One region of the Sulfitobacter sp. UBA4523 genome, then DNA from elsewhere that is predicted to be linked to it. Evidence: riboswitches for the same ligand, from Rfam matches in the RefSeq annotation. Region 1 holds a riboswitch; each other region holds the start of a gene.
The links. A riboswitch is a leader RNA that binds a small molecule or an ion and turns the genes downstream of it on or off. The one in region 1 is predicted to bind cobalamin.
Positions count from the first base shown of each region.

Region 2: it holds a riboswitch for cobalamin, as region 1 does, so the genes downstream of both, bluB (5,6-dimethylbenzimidazole synthase) here and B3849_RS10535 (ABC transporter substrate-binding protein) in region 1, are expected to answer to the same signal.
Region 3: it holds a riboswitch for cobalamin, as region 1 does, so the genes downstream of both, B3849_RS14870 (energy-coupling factor ABC transporter permease) here and B3849_RS10535 (ABC transporter substrate-binding protein) in region 1, are expected to answer to the same signal.

Region 1 covers NZ_DGMH01000044.1:29,672-34,986, reverse strand. Annotated here, with positions in the region: gene B3849_RS10550 (AraC family transcriptional regulator) at 1-691, opposite strand, end outside; gene B3849_RS10545 (SDR family oxidoreductase) at 859-1,806, shown strand; tRNA gene B3849_RS10540 (tRNA-Glu) at 1,991-2,065, shown strand; cobalamin riboswitch at 2,188-2,386, shown strand; gene B3849_RS10535 (ABC transporter substrate-binding protein) at 2,531-3,547, shown strand; gene B3849_RS10530 (FecCD family ABC transporter permease) at 3,568-4,596, shown strand; gene B3849_RS10525 (ABC transporter ATP-binding protein) at 4,593-5,315, shown strand, end outside.
Region 2 covers NZ_DGMH01000066.1:102,147-107,461, reverse strand. Annotated here, with positions in the region: gene B3849_RS16485 (BCCT family transporter) at 1-1,512, opposite strand, end outside; gene B3849_RS16480 (hypothetical protein) at 1,879-2,640, shown strand; cobalamin riboswitch at 2,677-2,853, shown strand; gene bluB (5,6-dimethylbenzimidazole synthase) at 2,905-3,585, shown strand; gene B3849_RS16470 (hypothetical protein) at 3,824-4,822, shown strand; tRNA gene B3849_RS16465 (tRNA-Thr) at 5,011-5,085, opposite strand; gene B3849_RS16460 (hypothetical protein) at 5,170-5,315, shown strand, end outside.
Region 3 covers NZ_DGMH01000064.1:37,486-42,800, reverse strand. Annotated here, with positions in the region: gene cueR (Cu(I)-responsive transcriptional regulator) at 1-3, shown strand, start outside; gene cobF (precorrin-6A synthase (deacetylating)) at 13-765, opposite strand; gene B3849_RS14870 (energy-coupling factor ABC transporter permease) at 827-1,510, opposite strand; cobalamin riboswitch at 1,583-1,796, opposite strand; gene cobA (uroporphyrinogen-III C-methyltransferase) at 1,825-2,541, opposite strand; gene B3849_RS14860 (cobyrinate a,c-diamide synthase) at 2,538-3,863, opposite strand; gene cobM (precorrin-4 C(11)-methyltransferase) at 3,860-4,645, opposite strand; gene B3849_RS14850 (cobalamin biosynthesis protein) at 4,642-5,001, opposite strand; gene cbiE (precorrin-6y C5,15-methyltransferase (decarboxylating) subunit CbiE) at 4,998-5,315, opposite strand, start outside.

The DNA of each region.
Region 1 (5,315 bases):
TCGTCACCTGCTTGAACTTGCGGTGAAAGGCGGCGCGGCTCATCCCGGCGCGGGACGCCATATCATCAATAGAGATCGGCGCGTCCAGGTGAGAGGATACATGCGCGATCGACCGTGCAATCGCATTGCCCGCGCCGAAGGCCTGTCTGGCAAAGCGCCCTGCCTCGCCCTTCAGGATCGCGTAGTAAAGCTCGCGCAGCCGTGCCTCGCCAAGGATCGCCGTATCCGCCGGATTGCCACCCAATTGCAGCAAACGCAGCAGCGCGTCGGCAAAGACATCATCCCATGCGGCCAGCCTGATCCCCTGCGCGCGTAAACCGCCTTTGACCTCGGGAATCACATTGCCGGTATTTTCCATCTCCATCGACAGTTCTGTCATCATCCGCTTATCGAGCGAAATGATAGCCCCGTAGAGCGGGCTTTCGGCAGAGGCGGTCGGCGTGCCGGCCTTCACCGGCATCGACATCGGGCAGCACATATATCGGCTGTCGTCATAGATGTACCTGTGCCCGTCCAGCACGGCCTCTTTCGCCCCGCTGACGATAGCAATAACGCTGGGTTCATAGACCGCCGGCACGCACGGAATCGCCTGCGTGGCCCGAAACAGGCGCACCCCGTCAATGCCGGTTCCCGTCAGCCCCTCTTGGGTCGCGTTGTTCCGGATTAGCTGTCTGATCTGGTCTTTGCTCATGAGGGCAATCTACTGCGTCACATTAGCCTTTCGCAAGCGCGTGATACAATCAGGCAAGTATTCGCGACGATCTCGCCTGTTTTGAGAGACAGCCGAGAGCTATTTACCCTTCAACACCAAACACAGCGCGCATCGCTGCCGCGCTGACATCGAAAAGGAACATGACGATGAAGGACACGACTTTCGGACCCAAAGGCTGGACACCTGATCGCCTTGGATCGCTCAAGGGGAAAACATATCTCATCACCGGCACGACGGCCGGTGCGGGCTTTCAGGCCACGCGCATCCTGCTGTCCAAGGGGGCAAAAGTCGTCATGCTGAACCGCAACGCCGACAAATCCATCGCCGCGGTCAAAACGCTCAAGGACACGTTCGGTCCCAACGCCGAGGTGAGCTTTGTGCGGATGGATCTGTCAGATCTGGCCAGCGTGCGCGCCGCGGCGGAGGAGGTACAACGCACCGTTCCCCGGATTGACGCGCTGATCTGCAACGCAGCCATCGCTCAGGTGCCGACACAGCAGCTGACCGTTGACGGGTTCGAAAGCCAGCTTGGCACCAACCACTATGGGCACTTCCTGCTGTGCGGAATGCTGTTTGATCGCATTCAGGAAAGCGCGGGCCGCATCGTCGTGGTGTCCAGCCTCGGGTACAACATGGGGATCAAGACGATCCAGTTTGACGATATGAACTGGGACAAGAACTATAGCGCCAACGCGGTCTACAGCCAAAGCAAGCTGGCGCAGATGATGTTTGCCTATGAGCTTCAGGACCGGCTGAAAGCCACCGACAGCCGCGTTGAGGTATACGTCTGCCACCCCGGCGCGTCGGCGACCTCGCTGATCAGCACAAGCGGCGGGCTTTTCACACGGGTCACCTGGTGGATGATGAGCAAGACGCCAATGGTGCAATCCGCCGAAAAAGGCGCGTATCCCGAGGTCATGTGCGCGACCGAAGACGGGTTGGCGCAGCGCGCGCTTTATGGCCCGACCGGATGGCTGCAAACCGGAGGGCCCGTTGGCAAAGGCACGCTGAACCCCCATGCCTACGACAAACCCGTGATGGAAAAACTCTGGACCGTCTCCGAAAAAGCGACAGGTTTTCACTGGGAAATCTAAGGGAAACGCGCGCCCGCATCCCGAGCGCGGCGCGCGTTTCACACGGCGATTCCCCCTCGCCATACGCCCCTTGGAATACGGCATCAGAAGATGTGATTTTTTTGCTGTATTTCCCCGCTTTCTCATGCGGCTTGCACTTGTGCCCGCCGATGGCTTTGCCTAAAGAAGCGCTCACAAGTTAAGTGGCCCGTTCGTCTATCGGTTAGGACGTCAGGTTTTCAACCTGAAAAGAGGGGTTCGACTCCCCTACGGGCTGCCACTTGGTTTTCCATCCGTTTGTTATTTGCCTCTCGCCCGTTCTGCGGACCCGTGGCCCGCGTTATTTGCCTTTGCCCCGCGATGACGACCGCAAAAACGCAACTTGACGGGTGGGCGGACAACTGTCATCGAAACCGGGTCGGTTTCCTTCGGGAAATAATAGGGAATTCGCCATCCGCGCTTTGGTGTGGATGAACCGGAACTGCCCCCGCAACTGTAGACGGTGAGCTACCTCCATCATGCCACTGGGCCTCAAGGTCCGGGAAGGCGGGGACAGCCGCGATCCGTCAGTCAGGAGACCTGCCGACACTGAACCTGAAACACCGGGCGGGGTTGCTCGGGAGAGGATGATGATGGGACCGGATCTTACCACACGCGCAGACCGAAATGCGCCCGCGCGCCATTTGGCCGGCCCCTTCTCTTTCTATTCAAAGACCCCGGCATCGGACCAACCGGAGCCCTTGATATGAAAACATTTTTTTCCAGCCTGACCCTGATTGCGAGCCTTGCGGCCAGCACCGCGCTTGGCGCAGAGACAGACTATCCGCTGACCATCGACAACTGCGGCCATACGCTCAGCTTTGACGCGGCACCCCAGACCACTGTGACCATCGGACAATCCACGACAGAGATCCTGTATCTGCTGGGTCAGCAGGACCGGATCGCGGGAACCTCTGTCTGGTTCAGCCCCGTTTTGCCAGAGTTCAAAGAGACAAACGATGCGATTGAACGGCTGGCGGATAACGATCCCAGCTTTGAAAGCGTGTTGGGCAAACGCCCTGATCTGGTCACCGTGATGTATGAATGGCACGTCGGCCCCGAAGGTATGGTCGGCACCCGCGACAGCTTTCACGAGGTGGGCGTGCCGACCTATGTGATGCCCACCGATTGCGCGGCCAAGGATAACTCTGTCGGCGCGGACGGCACGCGATCCGAACTGTTCACGACCCAGCAGTTGTATACCAGCATCGAAGAGCTCGCCCTCATCTACAACGCGCAAGACGCTGGTGCCACGCTGCTTGCAGACCTGCAATCGCGCGAGGCAAAGGCGGTCGAGAAAGCCAAATCGCTGAACCTGCCGCAAGGCACCTCGGCGCTGTTCTGGTTCTCGTCCTCCGAGATGGCGGCGGACCCTTATGTGGCAGGTCAACAGGGTGTGCCCGCCTATATGATGGACAAGCTTGGCGTTGAAAACGTCGTGACCTCGGCCGAGGAATGGCCGCTGGTCGGATGGGAGACTCTGGCGAAATCCGACCCGACTTTCATCGTGCTCGCCAAAATGGACCGCCGCCGCTTCCCTGCGGATGACATCGAGAAAAAGCGCGCCTTCCTGATGAACGATCCCGTCGCCCGCGAGATGACCGCGGTGAAAGAGGGCCGCATCATCACCATGGACGCCCATGCGATGGACCCGACCGTGCGTGCGATCTATGCGCTGGAAACGATGGCTGACGCGCTGTCCGGTTTCGATCTGGCCGAATGACCGCAATCGACCGCTCTGTGATGCGCAGGCCGCAGTGGCACTGGTGGGTGATCATCCCGCCGGTGCTGCTGGCCGCATTGCTGTTTGGTGCGGCCATCGGCGAGGTCTCTATCCCGCCGCTGGTGGTGCTGAAGGTGCTGGCCAACAAGGCGCTGAACGCGGGCTATGCGGTCGACAAGATCGACGAGGGCATCGTGTGGAACTACCGCATGGCGCGGGCCGTGGTGGCGATGTGCTGCGGCGCCGGTCTGGCGCTGTCGGGCGTCGTGTTGCAAGCACTGCTGCGCAATGCGCTGGCGGATCCCTATCTGCTGGGCATCTCTGCGGGGGCGTCCACAGGCGCTGTTGCGGTAACCATCCTCGGGCTGGGGGGTGGTGCCATCTCGCTGTCTATCGGTGCGTTCAGCGGGGCGCTGGTGGCTTTCGCTTTTGTCGCCTTGCTGGCGCAGGCGGCGGGCGGCGGTGTGGGCCTGCGGGCCGCGGGCGTGATCGTGCTGGCCGGTATTGCGGGCAGCCAGATGTTCAACGCCCTGACCGCGCTGATGATCACGAAATCGGCCAATGCCGAACAGGCCCGTGCTATCATGTTCTGGCTTTTGGGGAATATGTCGGGCGTGCGCTGGCCCGATGTCCTAAGCGCCCTGCCCGCGGCGGTGATCGGGCTGCTGGCCTGTCTGTGGCACGCCCGCGCGCTGGATGCCTTTACCTTCGGCAGCGACAGCGCCGCGTCCTTGGGCATTCCGGTGCGCCGCGTGCAGCTGCTGCTGATCGGCACGGCGGCGCTGGTCACGGCGGTGATGGTCTCGGTGGTGGGTGCGATCGGCTTTGTCGGGCTGGTGATTCCCCATGCCATGCGCATCGTCGTGGGGCATCGTCATGCGATCCTTGTGCCTGCTTCCGCACTGGCGGGGGCGGTGTTTCTGGTCTTTGCCGATGTGATTTCGCGGGTGATTGTACCGGGCCAAGTGCTGCCCATCGGCGTGGTGACCGCTTTGGTCGGCGCGCCGGTCTTTGCACTGATCCTGATTGGCAAAAGGACGTCGCCATGATTCTGTCCTGTCACGAACTGGGCTGGCGGGTGCGCAACCGCGCCATCGTCGATGACGTGTCCCTGTCCTTGCGTCCGGGCGAAAAGCTGGGGCTGATCGGGCCGAACGGGTCGGGCAAATCCACGTTGCTGCATATGCTTGCCGGTATTCAGAAACCCTCGCGCGGGCGGGTCGAGCTGGACGGCGCACCGCTTGCGAAGATGCGCCAGCGCGACATTGCACAGCGGCTGGCGCTGGTCGAACAACACGCCGATACCGCAGATCGCATCACCGTGCGCCATGCCGTTGAACTGGGCCGCACCCCGTGGTTGTCCGCCCTGCGCGGGTGGAGCGCAGGGGACGACGCCATCGTCACGCAGGCGCTGGCGGATGTGGATCTGTCGGGCTTTGGCGACCGCCACTGGCATACGCTGTCGGGCGGTGAACAACAGCGCGTTCATATCGCCCGTGCACTGGCCCAAAGGCCGCAAGTGCTGCTGCTGGACGAGCCGACGAACCATCTGGATATCCGCCACCAGCTGTCGATCCTCGAGCTGATCCAGCGCTTGCCGACAACGGCGATCATCGCCCTGCACGACTTGAACCAAGCCACGCTCTGCGACCGGATCTGCGTCTTGCAAGATGGCAAGCTACGCGCCATCGGCACCCCCTCCGAGATCATGACAGAAACCCTCCTGCGCGAGGTCTTTGGCGTCTGCGGGCATTTCCTTGTCGATCCG
Region 2 (5,315 bases), on a different contig from region 1:
CAATACGATCGCTACGGCACCTTCGAAGATGCACCAGAACACGCGCTGTGGCGCAGGTGCATCAACCTTGCCGCCTGCCGTGATCGTATCGATCACCAGCGAGCCGGAGTCAGACGAGGTCACGAAGAACACAATGACCAAGACGATCCCGATCAGCGATGTGATCCCGGCAAGTGGCAGCGCGTCCAGCATGGCGAACAATTGGCGTGGCAGCTCGGCTTCTTGTGCGGCGGTGTAGCCGTCGCTGATCACCTGATCAATCGCAACGCCGCCAAAGACGCTCATCCACAGGACGCAAACGAGGCTCGGGATCAGCAGAACGCAGGTCAGGAACTCACGTACGGAACGGCCACGGCTGACGCGGGCGATGAACATGCCGACGAAAGGGGACCAGCTGATCCACCATGCCCAGTAGAACGATGTCCAGCCTTGCATAAAGTTGACGTCTTCACGGCCGATCGGATTGGACAGACCGGGCAGATATTCCACATAGGCCAGCAGCGATGACCCGAAGGTCGACAGGATCGCCAGCGTAGGTCCGACCAGCAGCACGAAGGCCAACAGCAAAAACGCCAGACCCATGTTGATCTCTGACAGGACTTTGACCCCGCCATCAAGGCCGCGCAGCACGGACACGGTCGCAATCGCGGTGATGCCGGTGATCAGCAGAACCTGAGTTGTTGGACCAACCGCCACACCAAAGAGCTCGTTCAAGCCCGCGTTGGCTTGCGTGGCGCCCAGACCAAGCGATGTCGCCAGACCGAAGAGCGTTGCAAATACGGCGAGAATGTCGATCACGTGACCGGGCCAGCCCCAGACGCGTTCCCCCAAGATCGGGTAAAAGGCAGAGCGGATGGTCAGGGGAAGGCCCTTGTTGTAGCTGAACAGCGCCAGCGCCAGCCCAACAACGGCATAGATCGCCCAAGGGTGCAGGCCCCAGTGGTAGATCGTGGCCGCCATACCCAAACGAACCGCTTCGGCCTGATCGCCCGCGGCCGCGCCCAAAGGTGCCCAATCGGTGCGCAGGCCATCTTCGCCAACAGCGGTGCCGCCCATGGAGCTCGAGAAATGCGATAGCGGTTCAGAGACGCCATAGAACATCAGACCGATGCCCATGCCCGCCGCGAACAGCATCGAGAACCATCCAAGGTAGGTGTAGTCGGGGCTTGCTTCGGCCCCGCCAAGACGCACACGGCCCAAAGGCGTGACGATCAGGAACAGGCAGAATAGCACAAAGATGTTGCCGGCAGAGATAAAGAACCAGTCAAAGCCCTTTGTCACCGACGAGAACAGCCATGTGAACAGCGCGCCAGACTGTTCGGGCAGCGCGAGTGTATAGAATACAAAGGCAACAATACACACACCCGAGATCGCGAAGACCGGGTTGTGAATGTCGAAGCCGAAGGGCCCCACGCTGCCTTCTTTGTTGTCTTGGCCGATCTCGTAATCCGTGTCGATTACGGCAGCGGCACCGTCGGGTGTCGGGATACCCGGCGACGTTTCATCTGTCATTAGATGCTCTCCATTTTATGTATTTGCGACTAATCATAGCGCAACTCCGACAAAACGACCACCGCTGCGCGGGAAATAAGTAAATGAATATCATGGCTTAGCCCCCGGAAGCGGGCTTGACGCCCCATTTGCGGGTCGCGGGCTATGCGTTTTTTCCGTGGTTTACCGCGAATCCCCTCTTTGGATTCGCGTGAAACACCGGGGCCGTTCCGCGTGCCACACTGCCCACGCCCGTCTGAACGGAGGGGGCAACCGCACCGCGGGATAGCGCCCTATCCCAAAAGATATGCCGCCCTATCCGTCCATGGCCCCGACCCACCTGCTTGCGCAAATGAAAGCGCGGGCGTCTGCGGTCACCATGGTCCCATGACAAATTTTTTCATCATGGGGGATGATATGAAAGTTACTTGCACACTACCAATTATCGCAACCGCGGCACTTCTGGCCGCTACTACTGTCAGCGCCGAAGGGTTCAGCCTGTCCGGTGCGCGCTCTGCCATGCAAAGCGACATCTCGTTCAACGTCATGCAATCCGCAGGGCAGGGCCAGATCAAGCTGCGCCATAAGATCCAGCCCAAAGCGCAGGTCCGGTCCAAAACCGTGAGCAGCCGCAGCCGGTCTTTCCAAGAGCTCAGCGGGGTCAGCACTGCCGCGGACCTCAAAAGCCTCATCGCTTGGGCCGAAGCAGGTCCGAAGGGCTATGACGCCGTGCAATACGGGGCCAAACGGCTGCCGCCACAGCGTCCGACGCAAATGACCATCGGCGAGATCTACCGCTGGATCGACCGCACGCCGGGCCAACCGCATGCCATCGGTCGATACCAATTCATTCCATCCACGCTGCGCAGTCTGGTGCGACAGGCGGGCCTGAGCAAGAATGACCGCTTTACCTCGGCGGTGCAGGACGGGCTGGCGGATATCCTTTTGGTCGATGCGGGGTTTAACGCGTTCAAGAAGGGCAAGATCAGCCGCCACCGCTTTATGGAAAACCTCGCACGTATCTGGGCCGGTTTCCCGACCTCTAACGGGCGGTCCTATTATCACGGCTATGCAGGCAACAAGGCCGTCATCTCGTGGAACGAGTTCGACGCCGTGATGAAGAAGATTTTCGCAACCAAACGCGGCTGATCCCCGCGTTAGGGCTTGTTCCGGGCGGACAGCCGTGGCCCAATGTCCGGGTCTGGTGTCCGCCTCGCGGAAGAATCGGGAAGCTGGTGAAACTCCGGCACGTGCCCAACGCTGTAATGGGGATGGTTTGCGCATAGGCCACTGGAATATTCTGGGAAGGCGCGCGGACCAGACGACCCTAAGTCAGAAGACCGGCCAGACAGTACAGCTTGCCCCGCATGGACAGCGGGATTGGCGCTTAAATGTATTGTTGGGGACTGAACAATGCCGATACCCTCTGCGCTGGCACCCGCCGCGCCCTTTTCAGATGCTGAACGCGACGCCGTCTACAAGGCGATCTTTACCCGCCGCGATGTACGCGATCAGTTTTTACCCGATCCACTGGCCGAGGATGTGTTGCACCGCATACTGACCGCCGCGCATCACGCACCGTCCGTCGGGTTGTCACAGCCGTGGAATTTCATCGTCATCCGCGATCAGGCCGCACGCGATCAGGTCTGGCAAGCCTTCAACCGCGCCAACGAGGAAGCCGCCCAGATGTTCGAGGGCGACCGCCAGACAAGCTACAGGTCGCTGAAGCTCGAAGGTATCCGCAAGGCACCGGTCAATATATGCGTGACCTGTGACCGCAGCCGTGGCGGCAAGGTCGTGCTGGGGCGCACCCATAATCAAAGCATGGATCTTTATAGCACCGTCTGCGCGATCCAGAACCTCTGGCTTGCCGCCCGCGCCGAGGGCATCGGGATGGGCTGGGTCAGCGTGTTCCGCGATGCCGATCTGCGTGATCTGCTGAAGATCCCCGACCGGATAGAAATCGTCGGCTACCTCTGTCTGGGCCACGTGGACGAGCTTTACCAGACGCCCGAACTTGAGGTGAAAGGCTGGAGCAAACGGCTCCCCGTGGACGAGATGATCTTTGACGGTACGTGGCAGGGCGACCCGTAGTCACCGCCCGTCCCGCGCACGTTGTCATCTCCCGCAGTACGGGTAATTTGCGCGGTCAGCGGAACTATGCCGGTTCCCTGACGTTGCCTTTGTGAAGCCAGTGCATCCCGCGTCTGGCACGCAAAGAGGAAGTATTCAAAATGGGCGGTATCATTTATCTCGTTGGTCTTGTGGTCGTGGTTATGGCGGTGCTGTCGCTGGTCGGTTTGGCGTAATCAAACGCCGGGGAGGCATTTACATGAACACGACACTCACTGAAAAAACTGCCGATGGATCCTATGTCGACTGGCCCGCAATTTTCGCGGGCACTGTTGTCGCTGTGGCGATCGGCCTTTTGCTGACCACCTTCGGCGCGGCACTTGGCCTGTCGTCGATTACGCTGGACGGAACCGACAACTCATCGACGCTTGAACTGGTGCTGACCGCGCTGTGGATGGTGATCACGCTGGTCGCCTCTTATCTGGCCGGTGGTTATATCGCGGGCCGCATGCGCCGCCGCGTCGAAAGCGCTACGGATGATGAAGTCACTGCACGTGACGGGATCAACGGTCTGGTTGTTTGGGGCCTCGGCTCTGTGATCACCGCCGTAATGCTATCAAGCGCGCTGAGCTTTGCAGCCAATACCGCGGGCAATGTTGCTGCGGGTGCAGGCAAAGCAGCTGGTACGGTCGTCGAAGCTGCGGGCTCTGCCGTGGGAGGTGCTGCCTCCGGACTGGCCGATGCGGCGGGTGCTGCAATCCCGGATGATGCCAAGAATGATCCGACAGATTACCTGTCGAACCAGCTTTTGCGCCCCAATCAGGTCGACCCCCTGACAGCCGATCCCGAGCAACTGGCAGAGCAGACCGCCAGCATCGTCGCGAATATCTACCGCACGGGTGAGGTGAGCGAGGAAGACCGGACCTATCTTGCCGGCGCTGTTGCCGCACGCACCGATCTGACCCAAGCTCAGGCGAAAGAGCGTGTGGACCAGATCGTGACCCAAGCGCAGGAAGCACGTCAGGAAGTCGAAGACGCTGTAGCCGCCGCCAAGGCCGAGGCTGAACAAGCCGCGGCAGAGGCGAAAGAAGCAGCGGTTGAAGCTGCGCAAACCGCGCGTAACGCCGGTATCCTGACCGCCTTTGTGCTGGCCGCCGCGTCGCTGATTGCCGGTGTGGCATCTGTCGCAGGGTCGGTCCACGGGGGTCGCCACCGCGATCAGGGCCGTCTGTTTGCCGGTCTGACATATCGCGGCTAAATTGCTTCACGTGAAAATCCAAACCCCGGCGGCGCAAGCGGTCGGGGTTTTCTTATGCCATCGTGATTCGGGACGTTTCGGGGCAGGGGGCGCTGCGACGCCTTCAGGCGCATCCATGGCACATGCCAAAACCGCAACGCCAGGTAAATAAGGCATCAGGGCAAAGCGATATGTTTAAAGGGGGGATCTGGTGCTGAAGGGGAGGATTGAACTCCCGACCTCGTCATTACCAATGACGCGCTCTACCACTGAGCTACTCCAGCACTGTGGGCGGGTGATTAGACCCATTCGCAATATGGTGCAAGCGTAATCTGGACCATATCGGTCCGCTGCGCTAGACAATCGACATGTCAAAGGATACCGCCCCACAAAAGCCGCCAAAACCCAATGTATTGCGGGAAGACAGGCTGAAAGCCGCGCTGAAAGCCAATATGGGCCGACGCAAGGCGCAAGCGCGTGCGCGCAGCGACAAAAGCCAAAGCGACGACACGCA
Region 3 (5,315 bases), on a different contig from region 1:
TAGCGCGCGTGTCTACCGGCGCAGCAGGTAGATATCCATGATCCAGCCATGGGCGGCGCGTGCCTCTGCCCGTGTTGCGATGATGCGGTCGCAGACCTGATCCAGCGGGCCTGCGATGCGACGCTCGTTCGGCATGCCGGCATAGGCGGTCCACCAGATGTGTATGTCGCTGTGCTGCCGCAACACCTCGAAGGCGCAGGTGCCGTCCAGCATGACGGCAATCGTATCCACACCCTGCGGCCAGCCATGATCGCGCAGCTGCCGACCGGTGGTGATGGTGACGGGATTGCCGATGGTGTTCAGCGGGATCGCATGGCCCGCCGTCAGTACCTGAAGCGAGGTGATCCCCGGCACGACATCGACGGTGAGGGTGACGGCCTTTTGCAACCGCTCCGCAATACGCAGGGTGCTGTCATACAGCGACGGATCCCCCCAGACGAGGAAGCCGACACGGCCGCCTTGGGGCAGGGTGCGCTGCATCTCGGCCAGCCAGACCTGTGCAATGGCATCATGCCAATCGTGGACGCCCGCGTGATAATCAGGGTTGGCGGCGTCGCGTTTGGGCAGGGTGAATTCGTGAATTTCAGGCCCGTCCGACCGCAGCACCTGGGCGCAAATCTCGTGCCGTAGGCCAGCCAGATCATCTTTGCCTGCGCCCTTGGACGGGATCAGGATCACATCGCAGGCATTCAACGCGTCGATGGCTTGTAATGTCAGGTGTTTGGGATTGCCGGACCCGATGCCGATCAGTGAAAGCGTAAACATCTTGAGGCTCCGGCAGGGGGTGACGCGGCCCGCAGAGTAGGGGGCCGCGTCGGGTCTTGGATTATTCAGCGGCAGTCTGTGTCAGACGTTTGGTGAACAGCGCGCTGCCCGCGAAATCGCGCAGGGTTTTCGCGGCGGCGAGCACGGCCAGATCCACCAGAGGCTCGATCAGGATGACCATCATATAGGCCCCGCCAAAGCTCGCCACAGCGGCGATGTTGCTGGCGGCAAAGCCCTGACCGTAGATGGCCCAGAACGCCACCCAGCCCACAACGCCCGCCTGAAACGCGGTCGACAGCTTGAGCGCTTGAACATAGGTCAGATCAACATAGGCGGTGTTGGGCGCGATGATGCGTTTGGCCAGCGCCGAGACCATGAACAAAGGCACCAGCAGCGTGGTGACGTTCATCGTGTATTGTGGCAGGTCGATGGGGGCAAAGAACACGCCCTGCGCCAGCAGACCAAGCGCCAGACCGGCAGCCGCAGGGGCCACGCCGAACAGCAGGAACAGGGTCGACCCGAGGATCAGGTGCACTTCGCTCACGCCCACGGGGAAATGCGGGAAGACCTGGAAAAAGACAAAGGTCAGCGCGGTGGCCACCACGGCCCCGCCCGCAAAAGGCACGACGCCTTTCTCACGGACAGAGTCCATTGCGGTTTTCGCGGTATAGGCCGCAGCACCGGCGGCGGTGCCATAGGACAGGACCAGCTTGGCGCCGGTCACGACTTCGGGTTCGATATGCATATTCAGGTCTCCTTACCGTCTTCCCCGACGGCATAATGTGAAAGCCGCCCCGGGGGGCAGCCAGTTGGATCGGGGATCATCCCCATGACGGCAGGTCTCCTGACTTTGTGCGTCCATGCGTGCCGCGCCTTCCCAGGCGGTCTGGCCCAGTGGCAATGCGGGTTGCTCTTCACTTACAGGTGCGGGGGCAGTTCCGGATTTGGCACCTTTGCTTTGGCACCGCACCGTATTCCCTTTTCACCCCGATTGCCCGAAGGCGCACGGGGAACCGTCCGGAATAGGTGGTCATTTTCGGGCCGGTTTTGTCAAGTCATCTATTCGGTCAAAGGCCCGTAAAGGATCAGCGCAGGCGCTGACGTTGCGGGATCTAGCGGCAGATGGGCAAGGCTTTCAACCGTGTGGCGGCTCAGCTTTTGATCGGGGGTCGATACCGCCTCTGCCAGCAGGGCAGGGGTCGAGGGGGGCAAGCCCGCCGCGATCAGCCGCGCGGCGAAACCCGCAAAGGTGCGGCGGCCCATGTAGACGACCGTGGTCGCCGTAGGGTCGGCCAGCGCCGCCATGTTAAGATCTTCGGGCAAGGCACCCGATTCGCCGTGGCCGGTGATGAATTGCACCCGCCGCGCGGTCAGCCGCCGTGTCAGCGGAATCATCGCCGCCGCCGCCGCCGAAGACGCCGCCGTCACACCGGGGATGATCTCGAAGGCGACGCCTGCCGCTTTCAGCGCGGTCAGCTCTTCTTCAAGCCGGCCAAACACGCCCGCGTCCCCGCTTTTGAGCCGCACCACCCGCGCGCCGGTCAATGCGTGTTCGACCAGCAGGCGGCTCACGTGATCCTGCTTCGGAGACAGCCGTCCGGCGCGTTTGCCCACCCCGATCAGATCCGCCTCGGGCGAGACATGTTCAAGGATCGGACCCGCCGACAGATCGTCGAACAGAACGACTTCGGCCTCTTGCAACCGCTTTACCGCCTTCACGGTCAGCAGCTCGGGATCACCCGGACCGGACGAGACGAAAGAGACAAAGCCGCTCATGACGCCCCCGCGATCAGGTGAAAGAAGGTGCCCGTCGCGTGGCCGCGGCGCGAGCCTGTCTCGGGCACTTCGGCCCCATTGGCATCGACCACCCGCGCCAGCGGCGTGTCTGGTTGCGACAGGATGGTCGAGTAGTGGAATTCATGCCCGCGCAACCGCGCGCCCGCGTCATAGCCGGGGCCGGGTGCGTTCAGCGTGGCAAGCCGGTAGCCCAGATGCATCTTGCGCTTCTCATAGCTGGTTTCCAGCCCCAGCAGCCCCGCCATCTGATGCCGCACGCCTTCCTTGTCGACCAATCCGGCCCCCATCGCCATATAGCCCCCGCATTCCCCATGCACCGGGCGCGTCGTGGCGAACTTTTGCAGGCTGTCGCGGAACTGCGCGGCAGCGGCAAGGCGTCCGGCATGCAGCTCGGGATAGCCGCCGGGCAACCAGCAGATGTCGGCGCTGTCGTCCGGTGCCTCATCCGCCAGCGGCGAGAAGGGCAACACCTGCGCACCCGCGGCGATCCAGTGGTCCAGCAAATGCGGATAGATGAACGAAAACGCGGCGTCTTTGGCCAAAGCGATCCGTTGACCGGGGGGCGGGGGCAGCACATCTGGCCCGTCGGGAATACTGCGCCCTTGGGCGGCAGAGACGATCAGATCAAGATCGATATGTTGCGCGATGAAATCACCTGCCGCATCCAGCAGCTTCATCAGCTCGGGCTGTTCCTCGGCCTGCACCAGACCCAAGTGGCGTTCCGGCAGCGTGACCGATCCCTGTCGGGGCAGCGCGCCCAGAACGGGGATGCCGACCTGCTCCATCCCCAGACGCAGCAGCGCCTCGTGACGGGGGCTGGCGACCTTGTTCAGCACCACACCCGCGACATGCACATCCGGGCGCATCGTCTTGAACCCAAGGGCGGTGGCCGCAGCCGATTGCGCCTGACCCGATACATCCAGCAGCAACACCACCGGCCAGCCCGTCATGGCAGAGATATCGGCGCTCGCCCCGTTCGAGGTTTCCCCCGGTTGCGCCACACCGTCAAACAGCCCCATTGACCCTTCGATCAGGGCCAGATCGCCGCCATGGGCGGTGCCGATCAGATTGCACAACACACCCGATCCCATGGCCCAACTGTCGATATTATAGGACGACCGCCCGCAGGCCGCGCGGTGGAAGCCGGGGTCGATGTAATCCGGCCCGCTCTTGAACGGGCGCACGTCGACGCCGCGCCGGCTGAGCGCGTTGAGCAGGCCCAGCATCAACGTGGTCTTGCCCGTGCCCGACGCCGGGGCCGAGATCATCAGGCCCTTGGGCAGTTGCGTTGTCTCGATCATTCTGTGCCCTCGGGAAAGCGCGGCTCTGTGCCGACGGGGCGGAAGCGGCGGTCGTAATCGCCCGCGTACAGACAGCTTTCGCGGAACTCCTCTGCCGTCAGCGCGCGGCCGACAAGGATCAGCGCCGTGCGCCCGCGTTCGCCGTCGGTGGCGTCAATCACGCTGCCCAAGGTCGCCCGCACCACCCGTTGATCCGGCCAGCTTGCGCGCCAGACGATGGCGACGGGGCAGTCCTCTCCGTAATGAGGGGTGAGCCGCGCGACCACATCATCCAGCACATGTACCGACAGGTGGATCGCCAGCGTGGCACCCGTGGCGGCAAAATTCTCGAGCGTTTCACCCTCGGGCATGGCTGACGCCCGCCCCGAGGTCCGCGTGAGAACAAGCGACTGCGCCACACCGGGCAGCGTCAGCTCGTTCCCCAAGGCAGCTGCGGCAGCGGCAAAGGCGGGCACGCCGGGGGTGATGTCATAGTCGATGTCCAACTCGCGCAAGCGGCGCAGCTGCTCGCCCATGGCGGACCAGACCGACAGATCACCCGAATGAAGCCGCGCCACATCCTGCCCCGCATCATCGGCGGCCTTGATCTCTGCCATGATCTCGTCCAGCGACAGCGACGCGGTGTTCACGATCTTCGCATCCGCAGGGCAGTAGGACAGCAGCTCAGACGGGACCAACGATCCGGCATACAGACACACAGGGCAGGCCGCGATCAGGTCGCGCCCCCGCAGGGTCAGCAGATCAGGGGCACCGGGGCCCGCGCCGATAAAGTGAACAGTCATGGGGCAATTCCTTCCGCGATAGCTACGGTGGCCATGCCATTGGGGCTGGCCACACGCAAGGTCGTCAATTTGGCACCGCGACCGGCAACGCGCAATGCGGCGGCCTCGGCAAGTGATCCGGTCCCGAACCGCGCCTGCACGCGCGGTGACACGGTGCGCGTCGGGATGTCTGCGATATCGGCTTCCGACAGTTCGATCAGCGGCAATCCCAGACTGTCGGCAAAGCGCCGTAGCGCTGGCGTCACCTTGATCGCGAGGGTCGCGAGCGTGTCCGGCGTGCGCCGCGTCAGCGCAAGAGCCGCGTGTAAATCCGCCTCGGTCGCATCCGCGCGCAATCCTATGCCCGCGACGATCATCGGGTCACGCTCCATTGCAGTTGCGGGCGGCTGGGGTGCCAGCCCTGCATGGTCCCCAAGGGGGCCGCCTGCGCCAAGTCGATCCGCAGCAATTGCCCGCCGTGCATCCCGTGCCAGCGGATCAGCAAGGCTTGGGTTTCAAGCGCCACCGCATTCGCCACCAGCCGCGTGCCCGGCGTGATCCTGCGCCAGATCGCCTGCAAGACATCCTCTGACGCGCCACCCCCCAGAAAGACCGCAGCGGGCAGGGGCAGATCGGCCAGCGCATCGGGGGCCGTGCCGTGTACGCAGCGCATCCGGCGCGCCAGACCAAA